Regions from separate parts of the Streptomyces sp. NPDC030838 genome, predicted to be linked through region 1. Evidence: riboswitches for the same ligand, from Rfam matches in the RefSeq annotation. Region 1 holds a riboswitch; the other holds the start of a gene.
The links. A riboswitch is a leader RNA that binds a small molecule or an ion and turns the genes downstream of it on or off. The one in region 1 is predicted to bind thiamine pyrophosphate.
Positions count from the first base shown of each region.

Region 2: another riboswitch for thiamine pyrophosphate. It lies ahead of ACZ42A_RS21675 (thiamine ABC transporter substrate-binding protein); the one in region 1 lies ahead of thiO (glycine oxidase ThiO).

Region 1 covers NZ_JBVIED010000001.1:211,196-218,125, forward strand. Annotated here, with positions in the region: gene metF (methylenetetrahydrofolate reductase [NAD(P)H]) at 1-114, opposite strand, end outside; gene thiE (thiamine phosphate synthase) at 278-934, opposite strand; gene ACZ42A_RS00955 (Rv2175c family DNA-binding protein) at 1,073-1,438, opposite strand; gene ACZ42A_RS00960 (NAD(P)/FAD-dependent oxidoreductase) at 1,560-2,801, opposite strand; gene ACZ42A_RS00965 (avidin-fold protein) at 2,834-3,184, opposite strand; TPP riboswitch at 3,237-3,348, shown strand; gene thiO (glycine oxidase ThiO) at 3,346-4,569, shown strand; gene thiS (sulfur carrier protein ThiS) at 4,566-4,766, shown strand; gene ACZ42A_RS00980 (thiazole synthase) at 4,770-5,564, shown strand; gene pknB (Stk1 family PASTA domain-containing Ser/Thr kinase) at 5,674-6,930, shown strand, end outside.
Region 2 covers NZ_JBVIED010000008.1:137,008-143,937, reverse strand. Annotated here, with positions in the region: gene frr (ribosome recycling factor) at 1-24, shown strand, start outside; gene ACZ42A_RS21685 (phosphatidate cytidylyltransferase) at 24-1,142, shown strand; gene rlmN (dual-specificity RNA methyltransferase RlmN) at 1,274-2,380, shown strand; TPP riboswitch at 2,405-2,510, shown strand; gene ACZ42A_RS21675 (thiamine ABC transporter substrate-binding protein) at 2,589-3,674, shown strand; gene ACZ42A_RS21670 (ABC transporter permease) at 3,650-5,347, shown strand; gene ACZ42A_RS21665 (ABC transporter ATP-binding protein) at 5,348-6,367, shown strand; gene ACZ42A_RS21660 (maleylpyruvate isomerase family mycothiol-dependent enzyme) at 6,393-6,930, shown strand, end outside.

The sequences.
Region 1 (6,930 bases):
CTTCGGGGTCTTCGGGGCGTAGAACTCGAACGAGTACGTCGTCTTGCCGGTCGCGAGCATGTCGCGCACGGTCGGGGCGTGGTCCGACCTGGTGGATGCGGTGCCGAGGGCCATACGGGCAGGTTAGCCAGGGGGCGGGGGTCACCCAACCGGAGCCAGGAGATTTGCCCGAATTGTCGCTTTGTTGTCCACCCCTTGGACAAATCGGCGGACACCGGGGCGGAAAACCGGCCCCGCGCCTCCCGCGACAGGACCTTTAATGCCCCCGTGACAGGACCTACGCCTCCCGCAGCCGCTTGGCCAGCTCCGCCGCCGCGGCGCCGGGGTCGTCCGCCTCGGTGATCGCGCGGACCACGACGACCCGGCGGGCGCCCGCCTCCAGCACCTCGTCGAGGTTGCTCAGGTCGATGCCGCCGATGGCGAACCAGGGGCGGTCGGTGCCCAGGGCGGCCGTGTACCGCACCAGGTCGAGGCCGGGGGCGTGGCGGCCCGGCTTGGTGGGGGTGGGCCAGCACGGGCCCGTGCAGAAGTAGTCCACGCCCTCCTGGACGGCGGCCGCGGCGGCCTCGGCCTCGGCGTGGGTGGAGCGGCCTATGAGGACGTCCTCACCGAGGATCGCCCGGGCCGCGGGGACCGGGAGGTCGCCCTGCCCGAGGTGGAGGACGTCCGCACGGGCGGCGTGGGCGACGTCCGCGCGGTCGTTGACGGCGAGCAGCTTGCCGTGCCGGGCGCAGGCGTCGGCGAAGACCTCCAGGTGCGCCAGCTCCTCGGCCGCCTCCATGCCCTTGTCGCGCAGCTGCACGATGTCGACGCCGCCGGCCAGCACCGCGTCCAGGAACTCGGGCAGGTCGCCCTGGCGCGTGCGGGCGTCCGTGCACAGGTAGAGCCGGGCGTCGGCCAGGCGGGCGCGGGCGGTGGTGGCGGTGTCGGGCATGGGTGTCCCCCCGTTGTCGATGGCGTACGGGCCGCGGGCGGCCTGCCGCGGCCGCAGTGAACCACGGCCGTGGCCCGGTGCGCGCCGCGGCCCGTACTCCGGACGGTTGTTCAGAGTTGTTCGGTCGGTGTGCTCAGATCACACGGCGAGCGCCTGGGCCCGGCGCTTCACCTCCGTGCCGCGATTCTCGCTGAGGGCCTGCGCGGGGGTGCCGGGCAGGCTCTCGTCAGGGGTGAAGAGCCACTCCAGCATCTCTTCGTCCGTGAAGCCGTCGTCCCGCAGGAGCGTCAGGGTCCCGGACAGGCCCTTGACCACCTTGTCCCCGTCGATGAAGGCGGCGGGAACGTGCAGCGCGCGGTTCTCACCACGGCGTACGGCGATGAGCTGGCCCTCCTTGACCAGCTGCCGCACACGCGTCACCTCGACGCCGAGCTTTTCGGCGATGTCGGGGAGGGTGAGCCAGGCGGGGACGAGAGCATCGATCTTTGCGTCAATCTCGGTCACGTCACCAAGCCTGCCATCCCGGACTGACAGTCGGTAGCCAGGGCGGGCGCGGCAGGGCCGACGGAGTGGGCGACGAGGCCGCCCGCGCCCCCCGGCGACGCCCTCCCGCCCCCGCGCCCGGCTACGCCGTGGCCGACTTCAGCGGCCGGCCCGGGTCCGTGAGCAGCTCCGGGTCCATCGGCGTGCCCGACTCGATCAGGCGGCGGCCCTGGGCCAGGTCTCGCGGGCGGCCCACCGCCAGCAGCGCGACCAGGCGCCCCTCACGCAGCCAGCAGACCGTCCAGGCGGGCCCGGAGGGGTCGCCGCGCCACAGCAGGGTGTCGGCGGAAGCGTGGTGCCCGGCGTACTGCACGAAGCGGCCGAACTGCTCGGACCAGAAGTACGGGACCGGGTCGTAGGCCGCCGGGGTCTCCCCCGTGGCCGCGCCGATGATGTTCGCGGCGACCGTACGGGGGCCCTGGAGGGCGTTGTCCCAGTGGTGCACCAGCAGCCGCTCGCCGTACCGCGCGGACGGGAAGGACGCGCAGTCGCCGACCGCGTACACGTCCGGCGCGGAGGTGCGCAGACGGTCGTCGGCCACGACCTCGCCGTGCTTCCCCAGCTCGATGCCGGAGCCCGCCAGCCAGGCCGTGGCGGGGCGGGCGCCGATGCCGACGACCACGGCCCCGGCGGGCAGCCGCGTCCCGTCGTCGAGGACCACCGTGCCGGGCTCGACGCGCTCCACGCGCGCGTGGGTCCGCAGCTCGGCACCGGCGTCGGCGTACCAGCCGGTCATCGGCGCGGCCACCTCGGCGGGCAGCGCCCCGGCGAGCGGCCGGTCGGCGGCCTCCACGACGGTCACCGCGCAGCCCGCCTCACGCGCGGCGGTGGCGAACTCCGCGCCGATCCAGCCCGCGCCGACGACCACGATGTCGTGCTGCCGGGCGAGCACCGGCCGCAGCCGCTCGGCGTCGTCCAGGGTGCGCAGCAGATGCACTCCCGGCACGCCCTCGGCGCCCGGCAGCCGGATCGGTTCGGCGCCGGTGGCGACGACCAGGACGTCGTACGGCACCGGCCCGGCCTCGGTGTCCAGCTCGTGGTCGGCGGGGCGCACCCCCGTCACCTCGCGCCCGAGGTGGAGTTCGATGCCGAGCGCCTCGAAGTCGACGTCGAAGGCGGAGCCCTCGGCGGTGCCGAGCAGGACGGCCTTGGACAGGGGCGGCCGGTCGTACGGCTGGTGGGGTTCCGCGCCGATCAGCGTCACCGTGCCGGTGAAGCCCTGCTCCCGCAGGGCGACCGCGGTCTGCACCCCGGCCATGCCGGCGCCCGCCACGACCACCCGCCGCGCCGCGGACGATCCCCGTTCCTGCGTCTGCTCGCTCACCTGATCACCATAGACAACTGACATTTCGTCAGTCAGCGCTCCTGCGCCGTGACCTGCTCCACAACGCTGGTTCCGGAGCCCTCCTGGGACTCCCACTCCCAGGTTTCCTCCAGCCGCACCCGCCCGTCGGGCAGCTCCACCACCCGCGACACGCAGTGCCCGGAGGACGTCGTCCCGTCCTGCTTGAGCTGGACGTACCGGAAGTCCAGCCGGTCGCCCTCCCGGGTACCCACGAGGTGCCCGCGGACGACGTCGCCGCCCGCGTACTCGGCCCAGATCTCGCCGTCCTTCTCGTGGTAGCGGAACCGGGTGCGGGTGCCCACCTGGCCGGGCGCCTGGTCGGCGACGGGGGCGAGGACGAGACCGTCGAGGCTGCGGGCCACGGGCGGAGGCTCCCTTACAGAGTCGTGCGGCGTCGGGCTAGGGTGGCCAACGTAAAGCACTCGCGGGAGCCCGGACGCACCGGGCTGAGAGGGAGGCTGGCGGCCTCCGACCGTACGAACCTGATCCGGGTCATGCCGGCGAAGGGAGGGGCTGGACGCCCATGTCGCGTACGTCCGACACATCCGACACATCCGACGTCCTGGTCATCGGGGGCGGGATCATCGGTCTGGTCACGGCCTGGCGGGCCGCGCAGCGCGGGTTCGCCACGGCGGTGCTGGACCCCGAACCGGGCGGCGGGGCCGCCCAGGTGGCGGCCGGGATGCTCGCCGCCGTCACCGAACTGCACTACGGCGAGCAGACCCTGCTCGGCCTGAACCTGGCCTCGGCCCGCCGCTACCCGGAGTTCGCGGCCGAGCTGACCGACCTCACGGGGCACGACCTCGGCTACCGCCAGTGCGGCACGCTCGCCGTCGCGCTGGACGCCGACGACCGCGCCCATCTGCGCGAACTGCACGCCCTGCAACGGGAGTCGGGGCTCGACTCGGAGTGGCTGTCGGGGCGCGAGTGCCGGCGCCTGGAGCCGATGCTCGCGCCCGGCGTGCGCGGGGGCCTGCGGGTCGACGGCGACCACCAGATCGACCCGCGGCGGCTGGCGGCCGCCCTGGTGGTGGCGTGCGAGCGGGCGGGGGTGGTGTTCCACCGCGTCCGCGCGGAGCGGCTCACCGTCGTACGGGACCGCGCCACGGGGGTCGTGACGGCCGACGGCACCGCGCTGGGCGCCGGGCAGGTGGTGCTCGCCGCCGGCAGCCTCAGCGGGTGCCTCGCGGGCGTCCCGGACGCCGTCCTGCCGCCGGTGCGGCCGGTGAAGGGGCAGGTGCTGCGGCTGACCGTGCCGGAGCGGTACGCCCCGTTCCTGAGCCGGACCGTGCGGGCCGTGGTGCGCGGCAGCCATGTCTACCTGGTGCCGCGCGAGAACGGCGAGCTGGTGGTCGGCGCGACCAGCGAGGAGCTGGGCTGGGACACGACGGTGACCGCGGGTGGCGTGTACGAGCTGCTGCGCGACGCCCATGAGCTGGTGCCGGGCATCACCGAGCTGCCGCTGACGGAGACCCGCGCGGGGCTGCGCCCCGGCTCCCCCGACAACGCGCCGCTGCTCGGCCCGACCGACCTCGACGGGCTGCTGCTGGCCACCGGCCACTACCGCAACGGGGTGCTGCTGACCCCGGTGACGGGTGACGTGATGGCACACGCCCTGGCCACCGGCGACCTGCCGGAGGAGGCCCGCCCGTTCACACCGAAGCGTTTCACCGCCGCCGCACCCACGGAGCCCGCCTCCACGCAGCCCGCCCCCACGCAGCCCGCACGCACGGAGCAGCCCGCATGAAGATCTCGGTCAACGGCGAGGCCCGCGAGGTCGCGCCCGGCACGGCACTCGAGGCCGTCGTCCGCACCCTCACCGCGGCGCCCTCCGGCGTGGCCGCCGCCCTCAACGAAACCGTCGTCCCGCGCGGACAGTGGGCGACGACCGCGCTCTCCGACGGAGACCGCGTCGAAGTCCTCACCGCCGTCCAAGGAGGCTGACCCATGGCCGACGACCCCTTCGTCCTCGGTGGTACGACCTTCACATCCCGGCTGATCATGGGCACCGGCGGCGCGCCCAGCCTGGAGGTCCTGGAGCGCGCCCTGGTGGCGTCCGGGACCGAGCTGACGACGGTCGCCATGCGCCGGGTGAACCCGGACGTGCACGGCTCGGTGCTGTCCGTGCTGGACAGGCTGGGCATCCGGGTGCTGCCGAACACGGCGGGCTGCTTCACCGCCGGTGAGGCGGTGCTCACCGCGCGGCTGGCCCGCGAGGCGCTGGGCACGGACCTGGTCAAGCTGGAGGTCATCGCCGACGAGCGCACCCTGCTGCCGGACCCGATCGAGCTGCTGGAGGCCGCCGAGACGCTGGTCGACGACGGGTTCACGGTGCTGCCGTACACCAACGACGACCCGGTGCTGGCGCGGAAGCTGGAAGACGTGGGGTGTGCCGCGATCATGCCGCTCGGCTCCCCCATCGGCTCCGGGCTCGGCATCCGCAACCCGCACAACTTCCAGCTGATCGTGGAGCACGCGCGCGTGCCGGTGATCCTGGACGCGGGCGCCGGCACGGCGTCCGACGCGGCGTTCGCCATGGAGCTGGGCTGCGCGGGTGTGATGCTCGCCTCGGCCGTCACCCGGGCGCAGCAGCCGGTGCTGATGGCGGAGGCCATGCGGCACGCGGTCGAAGCGGGCCGGCTGGCCCACCGCGCGGGCCGCATCCCGCGCCGCCACTTCGCCGAGGCGTCCTCCCCGACGGAGGGCCGGGCCCGTCTGGACCCGGAACGTCCGGCGTTCTGACGGTCGCAGGTCAGCTCCGGCGTTCTGACGGTCACAGGTCTGCTTCAGTCGCTTCCCGGGTCCCGGGAAGCGACGGGTCGTGTCCGTGGCTGCTCGTACACTCACCTGCGTGGACACGACCCTTCAAGACCCTCTGGTCGGGCAGCTGCTCGACGGCCGTTATCGCGTCGACGCGCGGATCGCGGTCGGCGGGATGGCCACGGTCTACCGGGCCGTGGACACCCGCCTCGACCGCGTACTCGCGCTGAAGGTGATGCATCCCACGCTGGCGGCCGACGCGTCGTTCGTGGAGCGGTTCATCCGGGAGGCGAAGTCGGTCGCCCGGCTGGCCCACCCCAATGTGGTGCAGGTCTTCGACCAGGGCACCGACGGGTCGTACGTCTATCTGGCCATGGAGTACGTCGCCGGGTGCACCCTGCGCGACGTCCTGCGCGAGCGCGGGGCGCTCCAGCCCAGGGCCGCGCTGGACATCCTGGAGCCGGTGCTCGCCGCGCTCGGCGCCGCGCACCGCGCGGGGTTCGTGCACCGGGACATGAAGCCGGAGAACGTCCTCATAGGGGACGACGGCCGGGTGAAGGTCGCCGACTTCGGGCTGGTGCGCTCCGTCGACACGGTCACCAGCACCACCGGCGCCGTCCTCGGCACCGTCTCCTATCTGGCCCCCGAGCAGATCGAACAGGGCACCGCCGACCCGCGCGTGGACGTCTACGCCTGCGGCGTGGTGCTGTACGAGATGCTGACGGGCGGCAAGCCGCACTCCGGCGGCACCCCGGCCCAGGTGCTGTACCAGCACCTCCACGAGGACGTCCCGCCGCCGTCGGCGGCCGTGCCGGGTCTGGCGTACGAGCTGGACGAGCTGGTCGCCTCGGCCACCGCGCGCACCCCGGAGGTGCGTCCGCACAACGCCGTGGCGCTGCTCGGCCAGGTCCGCGAGGCGCGGGCCGCGCTGAGCGCGGACCAGCTCGACGCGGTCCCGCCGCAGGCGCTGGCGGCGGAGCACGACAACGCGGAGGACCGCACGAGCGTGATCCCGCGCGCGCTTACGGTGCCGCGCCCGCTGCCGGTTGACGGAGACGACGAGGACGCCGCGCCGTCGGTCGACCGGACCAGCCGGCTGGAGCCCCTGGCCCCGGCCCCCGGGCGCCGTCGGCCGCCACGCACGGTGGTCACGATCGTCGCCGCCGTCCTGCTGATACTCGGGGTCGGCGCGGGTGTCTGGTACATCAACTCCGGCCAGTTCACCAAGGTCCCGCCGCTGCTGGCGAAGACCCAGGAGCAGGCCGAGCGGCGGCTCGAGGACGCCGGCCTGGAGGTCGGCGACGTCAAGCACGCCTACAGCGACACCGTGAAGCGCGGCACGATCATC
Region 2 (6,930 bases), on a different contig from region 1:
GAAGCCGAACTGCTCGAGGTCTGATGAACGACTCTTCCTGGGGGGCGCCGCAGACCGGGTACTGGGGGCCGTCCGACCAGGGGCCTGTCGCGGGGTCCGCCCCGGCGGGTCCCGCGTACGATGCGCGTGACGCGCAGCAGACTCGGCCCATGCCCATCGTGCCCGACGTATCCGCACACGGCGGAAACCAGGATGACGACCGGGGGGCCGCTCGGCTGAGCGGCCCCCTGTTCCGAGACGAGAGCACGTCGGCGCCCTCCCCTGGAGCGCCGCAGAATCCGGATGCCATGCCCGACGCCCCGCAGCCGGCCCCCGCACCGCAGAAGAAGAGCGCGGGCCGGGACCTCGGTGCCGCGATAGGGGTCGGGGTCGCGCTCGGCGCGGTGATCGTCGCGTCGCTGTTCGTCGTCAAGGCCGTGTTCGTGGGCGTGATCGCGGTCGCCGTGGTCGTCGGGCTGTGGGAGCTGACCAAGCGGCTGGAGGAGCGCAAGGGCATTCGCGCTCCGCTGGTGCCGCTCGCGGTCGGCGGTGCGGCGATGGTCGTCGCCGGGTATGTCCGGGGCGCCGAGGGCGCGTGGGTGGCGATGGCGCTCACCGCGCTGGCGGTGCTGGTCTGGCGGATGACGGAACCGCCGGAGGGTTATCTGAAGGACGTCACGGCCGGTGTCTTCGCCGCGTTCTACGTGCCGTTCCTGGCCACGTTCGTCGCGATGATGCTGACGGCCGAGGACGGGCCGTGGCGGGTACTGACGTTCCTGCTGCTGACGGTGGTCAGCGACACCGGGGCGTACGCCGTCGGCTGGCGGTTCGGCAGGCACAAGCTGGCGCCGCGGATCAGCCCCGGCAAGACCCGCGAGGGCCTGCTGGGCGCGGTGACGTTCGCGATGGCGGTGGGCGCGCTGTGCATGGAGTTCCTGGTGGACGGCGGCTCCTGGTGGCAGGGGCTGCTGCTCGGCCTCGCGGTCGCGGCCAGCGCCACGCTGGGCGACCTCGGCGAGTCCATGATCAAGCGGGACCTGGGCATCAAGGACATGGGCACCCTGCTGCCGGGCCACGGCGGCATCATGGACCGGCTGGACTCGCTGCTGCCGACTGCTCCGGTGGTGTGGCTGCTGCTGGTGGTCTTCGTCGGGAGCGCCTGACAGGTCGTATACGACGCCGGTGAGACCCCGCCCTGCCGAGGGCGGGGTCTCGTCGTCTCGGCGAAGGCCCGCTGGGCGGCGGAGACGGGCGGCTCGGGACACCCAAGTCGATCTGCGACACTGGATGCACCATGCCCAAGCCCGGAGAACTCACTTTCGTCGCGCCGCGCGGAGCCAAGAAGCCGCCGCGGCACCTTGCCGATCTCTCGCCCGCGGAGCGGAAGGACGCCGTCGCGGAGATCGGTGAGAAGCCGTTCCGTGCCAAGCAGCTCGCGCAGCACTACTTCGCGCGCTACGCGCACGACCCGGAGCAGTGGACCGACATCCCCGCCGGTTCCCGCGAGAAGCTGCGCGAGGCGCTGTTCCCGGAGCTGATGACGGTCGTCCGGCGTCTGTCGACCGACGAGGGCGCCACCCGCAAGACGCTGTGGCGGCTGTTCGACGGCACGCTCGTGGAGTCGGTGCTCATGCGCTACCCGGACCGGGTGACCATGTGCATCAGCTCGCAGGCCGGGTGCGGGATGAACTGTCCCTTCTGCGCCACCGGGCAGGCGGGGCTCGACCGCAACCTCTCCACCGCCGAGATCGTGCACCAGATCGTGGACGGCATGCGGGCGCTGCGCGACGGCGAGGTGCCCGGCGGACCCGCGCGGCTGTCGAACATCGTCTTCATGGGGATGGGCGAGCCGCTCGCCAACTACAAGCGGGTGGTCGGTGCCATCCGCGCCCTGACCGACCCCGCCCCCGACGGGCTGGGCCTGTCGCAGCGCGGTATCACCGTGTCGACGGTCGGGCTGGTCCCGGCGATCCACCGGTTCGCCGACGAGGGCTTCAAGTGCCGCCTCGCGATCTCGCTGCACGCGCCCGACGACGAGCTGCGCGACACCCTCGTCCCGGTCAACACCCGGTGGAAGGTGCGCGAGGTCCTGGACGCCGGTTTCGAGTACGTCGAGAAGTCCGGGCGCCGGCTGTCGATCGAGTACGCGCTGATCCGGGACATCAACGACCAGGCCTGGCGCGGCGACCGGCTCGGGCGGCTGCTCAAGGGCCGGCCCGTGCACGTCAATCTCATTCCGCTGAACCCGACCCCCGGGTCGAAGTGGACCGCCTCCCGCCCCGAGGACGAGAAGGCGTTCGTCGAGGCCATCGCCGCGCATGGTGTGCCGGTGACCATCCGGGACACCCGTGGTCAGGAGATCGACGGGGCGTGTGGTCAGCTCGCGGCCACCGAGAGGTAGTCTGACCGCCGTCAGTACATCTACATATTCCGACAGGGGAGCGCCACAGCGCTGAGAGTGCGGCACCGGCCGCAGACCCTCCGAACCTGGCCCAGGTCATTCTGGGTAGGGAGATCGGTCATCACTCGAGCTGTTGCGCCCTGCCCGGGACTCCCAGAGATCCCGGGCAGGGCCGCGTCTCTTCCTGGTCACCCCCAGGAGGAATTCAGTGAGCATCACCAAGAAGGCCACGCTCGTGGCCGTCGGGCTCGGCCTGGTCACGCTGTCCGCGTGCGGGTCGTCGGACGGGGACGCGTCGTCCGGCGGCTCCGGATCCAAGACCGTCACGCTCGTCAGCCACAACTCGTGGGCCGTCTCGAAGGACGTCCTCGCCGCCTTCGAGAAGGAGTCCGGCTACAAGGTCAGGGTCCTGGAGGACGGCGACGCCGGGCAGGCCGTCAACAAGGCGATCCTGACCAAGGACAACCCGCAGGGCGACGTCTTCTTCGGTGTCGACAACACGCTGCTGTCCCGCGCCCTCGACAACGGTCTCTTCCAGTCGTACGAGCCGAAGGGCTCCGATCTGGTCCTGCCCGAGTACCGCGTCGACCAGGAGGAGCACCGGGTCACGCCCGTCGACACCGGTGACATCTGCGTCAACTACGACAAGGCGTACTTCAGCGAGCGCAAGCTGACCCCGCCGGACTCCTTCGACGACCTGACCAAGCCGGAGTACAAGAACCTCCTGGTCACCGAGAACCCGGCCACCTCCTCGCCCGGGCTCGGCTTCCTGCTCGGCACGGCCGCGCAGTACGGCGACGACGGATGGCAGGACTACTGGAAAAAGCTGAAGGCCAACGGCGTGAAGGTGGTCGACGGCTGGGAGCAGGCCTACAACGAGGAGTTCTCCGGTTCCGCCGGCGGAAAGAAGGCGGGCGCCGACCGGCCGCTGGTGGTGTCCTACGCCTCCTCCCCGCCGGCCGAGGTGATCTACGCCGACCCGAAGCCGAAGACCGCCCCGACCGGTGTCGCCATGGGCACCTGCTTCCGGCAGGTCGAGTACGCGGGTCTGCTGAGCAACGCGAAGAACCCCGAGGGCGGCAAGGCGCTGCTGGACTTCCTGCTCACCAAGGAGTTCCAGGACGACATGCCGCTGAACATGTTCGTCTACCCGGTGCGGGAGGGCGCCCAGGTGCCCGAGGAGTTCGTGAAGTACGGCCCGCAGGCCGAGGACCCCGAGACCATGGACCCGGCGAAGATCGCCGACAACCGTGACGACTGGGTCAAGTCGTGGACCTCGCTCGTACTGAAGTAGCCCCCCGCAAGGGAGCCCCGCGAGCCCCGCGCAAGGGCGGCGCGAGGAGCGCGGCGGCGCGGCTCGGGCTCATGGCCCTGCCCGTCGCGTTCTTCGCCGTCTTCTTCGCCTACCCCGTCGCCGCGATCGTCGCCCGCGGGCTGACGGTGGACGGGGCCTGGCAGTTCGGGCGGCTCGCGGACGTCCTCGGCGACCCCGCCATCCGGCACGTCCTGTGGTTCACCACCTGGCAGGCGCTCGCCTCCACCGCGCTGACCCTGCTGATCGCGCTGCCCGCCGCGTACGTCTTCGCCCGCTTCGCCTTCCCCGGCAAGCAGGTGCTGCGCGCGGTGGTGACCGTCCCGTTCGTGCTGCCCACGGTCGTGGCCGGTTCGGCGTTCCTGGCGCTGCTCGGGCGCGGCGGGCTGCTCGACGAGCTGTGGGGCGTACGGCTGGACACCACGGTGTGGGCGATCCTGCTCGCGCATGTCTTCTTCAACTACGCGGTCGTGGTCCGCACGGTCGGAGGGCTGTGGGCGCAGCTCGACCCCCGGCAGGAGGAGGCCGCGCGGATGCTCGGCGCGTCCCGGTGGGCGGCCTGGCGGCAGGTCACCCTGCCCGCGCTCGCGCCCGCCGTGGCCGCGGCCGCGCTGATGGTGTTCCTGTTCACCTTCACCTCCTTCGGCGTGGTGCAGATCCTGGGCGGGCCCGCGTTCTCCACCCTCGAAGTGGAGATCTACCGGCAGACGTCGGAGATCTTCGACCTGTCCACGGCCGCGGTGCTCACCCTGATCCAGTTCGCGGCGGTGGGCGCGATCCTCGCCGTGCACGCCTGGACGGTACGGCGGCGGGAGACCGCGCTGCGGCTGGTGGACGCGGCGGTGACCGCGCGCCGGCCGCGCGGCGCCGGGCAGTGGGCGCTGCTGGCCGGGGTGCTCGTCACCGTCGCCCTGCTGCTGGTGCTGCCGCTGGCGGTGCTGGTGGAGCGCTCCCTGGACGCGCCCGGGTTCGCCTACTACGAGGCGCTGACCCGTGCTGACGGCGGCACCTTCCTCGTCCCGCCGATCGAGGCGATCGGCAACTCGCTGGAGTACGCCCTCGCGGCCACCGCCATCGCCGTCCTGATCGGCGGGCTCGCCGCTGCGGCCCTCACCCGGCGGGACGCCGGGCGGTTCGTCCGCGGGTTCGACGCGTTGCTGATGCTGCCGCTGGGCGTCTCCGCGGTGACCGTCGGCTTCGGCTTCCTGATCGCGCTCGACGAGCCGCCGCTGGACCTGCGGGCCTCCTGGATCCTGGTGCCGCTCGCGCAGGCGCTGGTTGGTGTCCCCTTCGTCGTACGGACCATGCTGCCCGTGCTGCGGGCGGTGGACGTACGGCTGCGGGAGGCCGCGGCGGTGCTGGGCGCGTCGCCGTGGCGGGTGTGGCGGGAGGTCGATCTGCCGATGGTGCGGCGGGCGCTGCTGGTCGCGGCCGGTTTCGCGTTCGCCGTGTCGCTGGGCGAGTTCGGGGCGACCGTGTTCATCGCGCGGCCCGACAACCCCACCCTGCCGGTCGCCGTGGCGCGGCTGCTGGGGCGGCCTGGCGACCTCAATTACGGGCAGGCGATGGCCCTGTCGACGATTCTGATGGTGGTGTGCGCGGTGGCGCTGCTGGTGCTGGAGCGGCTGCGGACCGACCGGACGGGGGAGTTCTAGATGCTTCTGGGCCTTGAGGGAGCCACCGTGCGGTTCGGCGGCCGCGCCGTGCTGGACGACGTCGATCTGGCGGTCGCCGAGCACGAGGTGGTGTGCGTGCTCGGGCCCAGCGGCAGCGGCAAGTCGACGCTGTTGCGGGCGGTGGCCGGGCTCCAGCCGCTGGACTCGGGGCGGGTGCTGCTCGACGGACGCGACCAGGCGGGCGTGCCCGCGCACCGGCGGGGCGTCGGGCTGATGTTCCAGGACCATCAGCTGTTCCCGCAGCGGGACGTGGCCGGCAACGTGGCGTTCGGGCTGCGGATGCACGGCCTGCCCAGGCCGGAACGGGACGGGCGGGTCGAGGAGTTGCTGGAGCTGGTCGGGCTGCCCGGGGCCGGGCGGCGGGCCGTGGCCGCGCTCTCCGGCGGCGAGCAGCAGCGGGTCGCGCTGGCCCGCGCGCTCGCGCCCCGGCCGCGGCTGCTGATGCTGGACGAGCCGCTGGGCCAGCTCGACCGCTCGCTGCGGGAGCGGCTGGTGGTGGAACTCCGGGAGCTGTTCGGCCGGTTGGGCACCACCGTGCTCGCGGTGACCCACGACCAGGGCGAGGCCTTCGCGCTCGCCGACCGGGTCGTGGTGATGCGGGACGGGCGGATCGCCCAGTCCGGGACGCCGCTTCAGGTGTGGCAGCGGCCGGCGGACGCGTTCGTGGCCCGTTTCCTCGGTTTCGACAACGTGGTCGACGCGACCGTCGCCGGGCAGGCCGCGGCCACGCCGTGGGGCAAGGTGCCGGTCCCCGAGGGCGCCGCGCAGGGGGCGCGCACGCTGCTCGTCCGGCCCGCCGGAGTGCGCCTGGTGGCCGCCGACGCGGGCCTGCGCTGCACGGTCGCCGCCCGCACCTTCAAGGGCACCCATGTCGCCGTGCACCTCCAGCCGGAGGACGCCCCGCGCCTGGAGGCCGCGTGCGCGCTGAGGTCCGCGCCCGAGGTCGGGGACGTGGTCGGCGTGGAGTTCGACGTGGCCGAAATCGTGGTGCTCGACTGAGCGAGTGGATCATAGGGTGCGAGTCATGAGCCGACTCGCACATGACCGCTACTGCGACGAAATAGCCCACCAGGTGAGCCTGTTGAGGGCCGTCGTCACCTCCGGCGCCGACCTCTCCGCGACCGTCCCGACCTGCCCGGACTGGTCCCTGGAGCAGCTGGTGCGGCACACGGGCGGCGCCCTGCGCTGGGTGGAGCTGCTGGTGCGCACCCGGGCCGAGAAGAACGTCGACGAGGGCGCGGTGCCGGGCGCCGCCGGCCCCGAGGTCACGGGGGACGCGGCCGCGCTGGACGCCTGGCTGGCGGAGAGCGGCGAGGCGGTCGTCACCGCACTGCGGGAGGCCGGGCCGGAGGCCGCGGTGTGGGCGTGGTCCGGGATCAACACCGCCGGGTTCTGGGCGCGCCGTATGACCCATGAGATCACCGTGCACCGCGCCGACGCGGCGCTCGCCGCCGGGCTGCCCTACGAGGTGGCGCCCGAGGTGGCGGCCGACGCCGTGGACGAGTGGCTGGAGATCGTGCAGTTCGTGCAGCGGGCCCTGCCGGACGACTCGGCCAACGAGC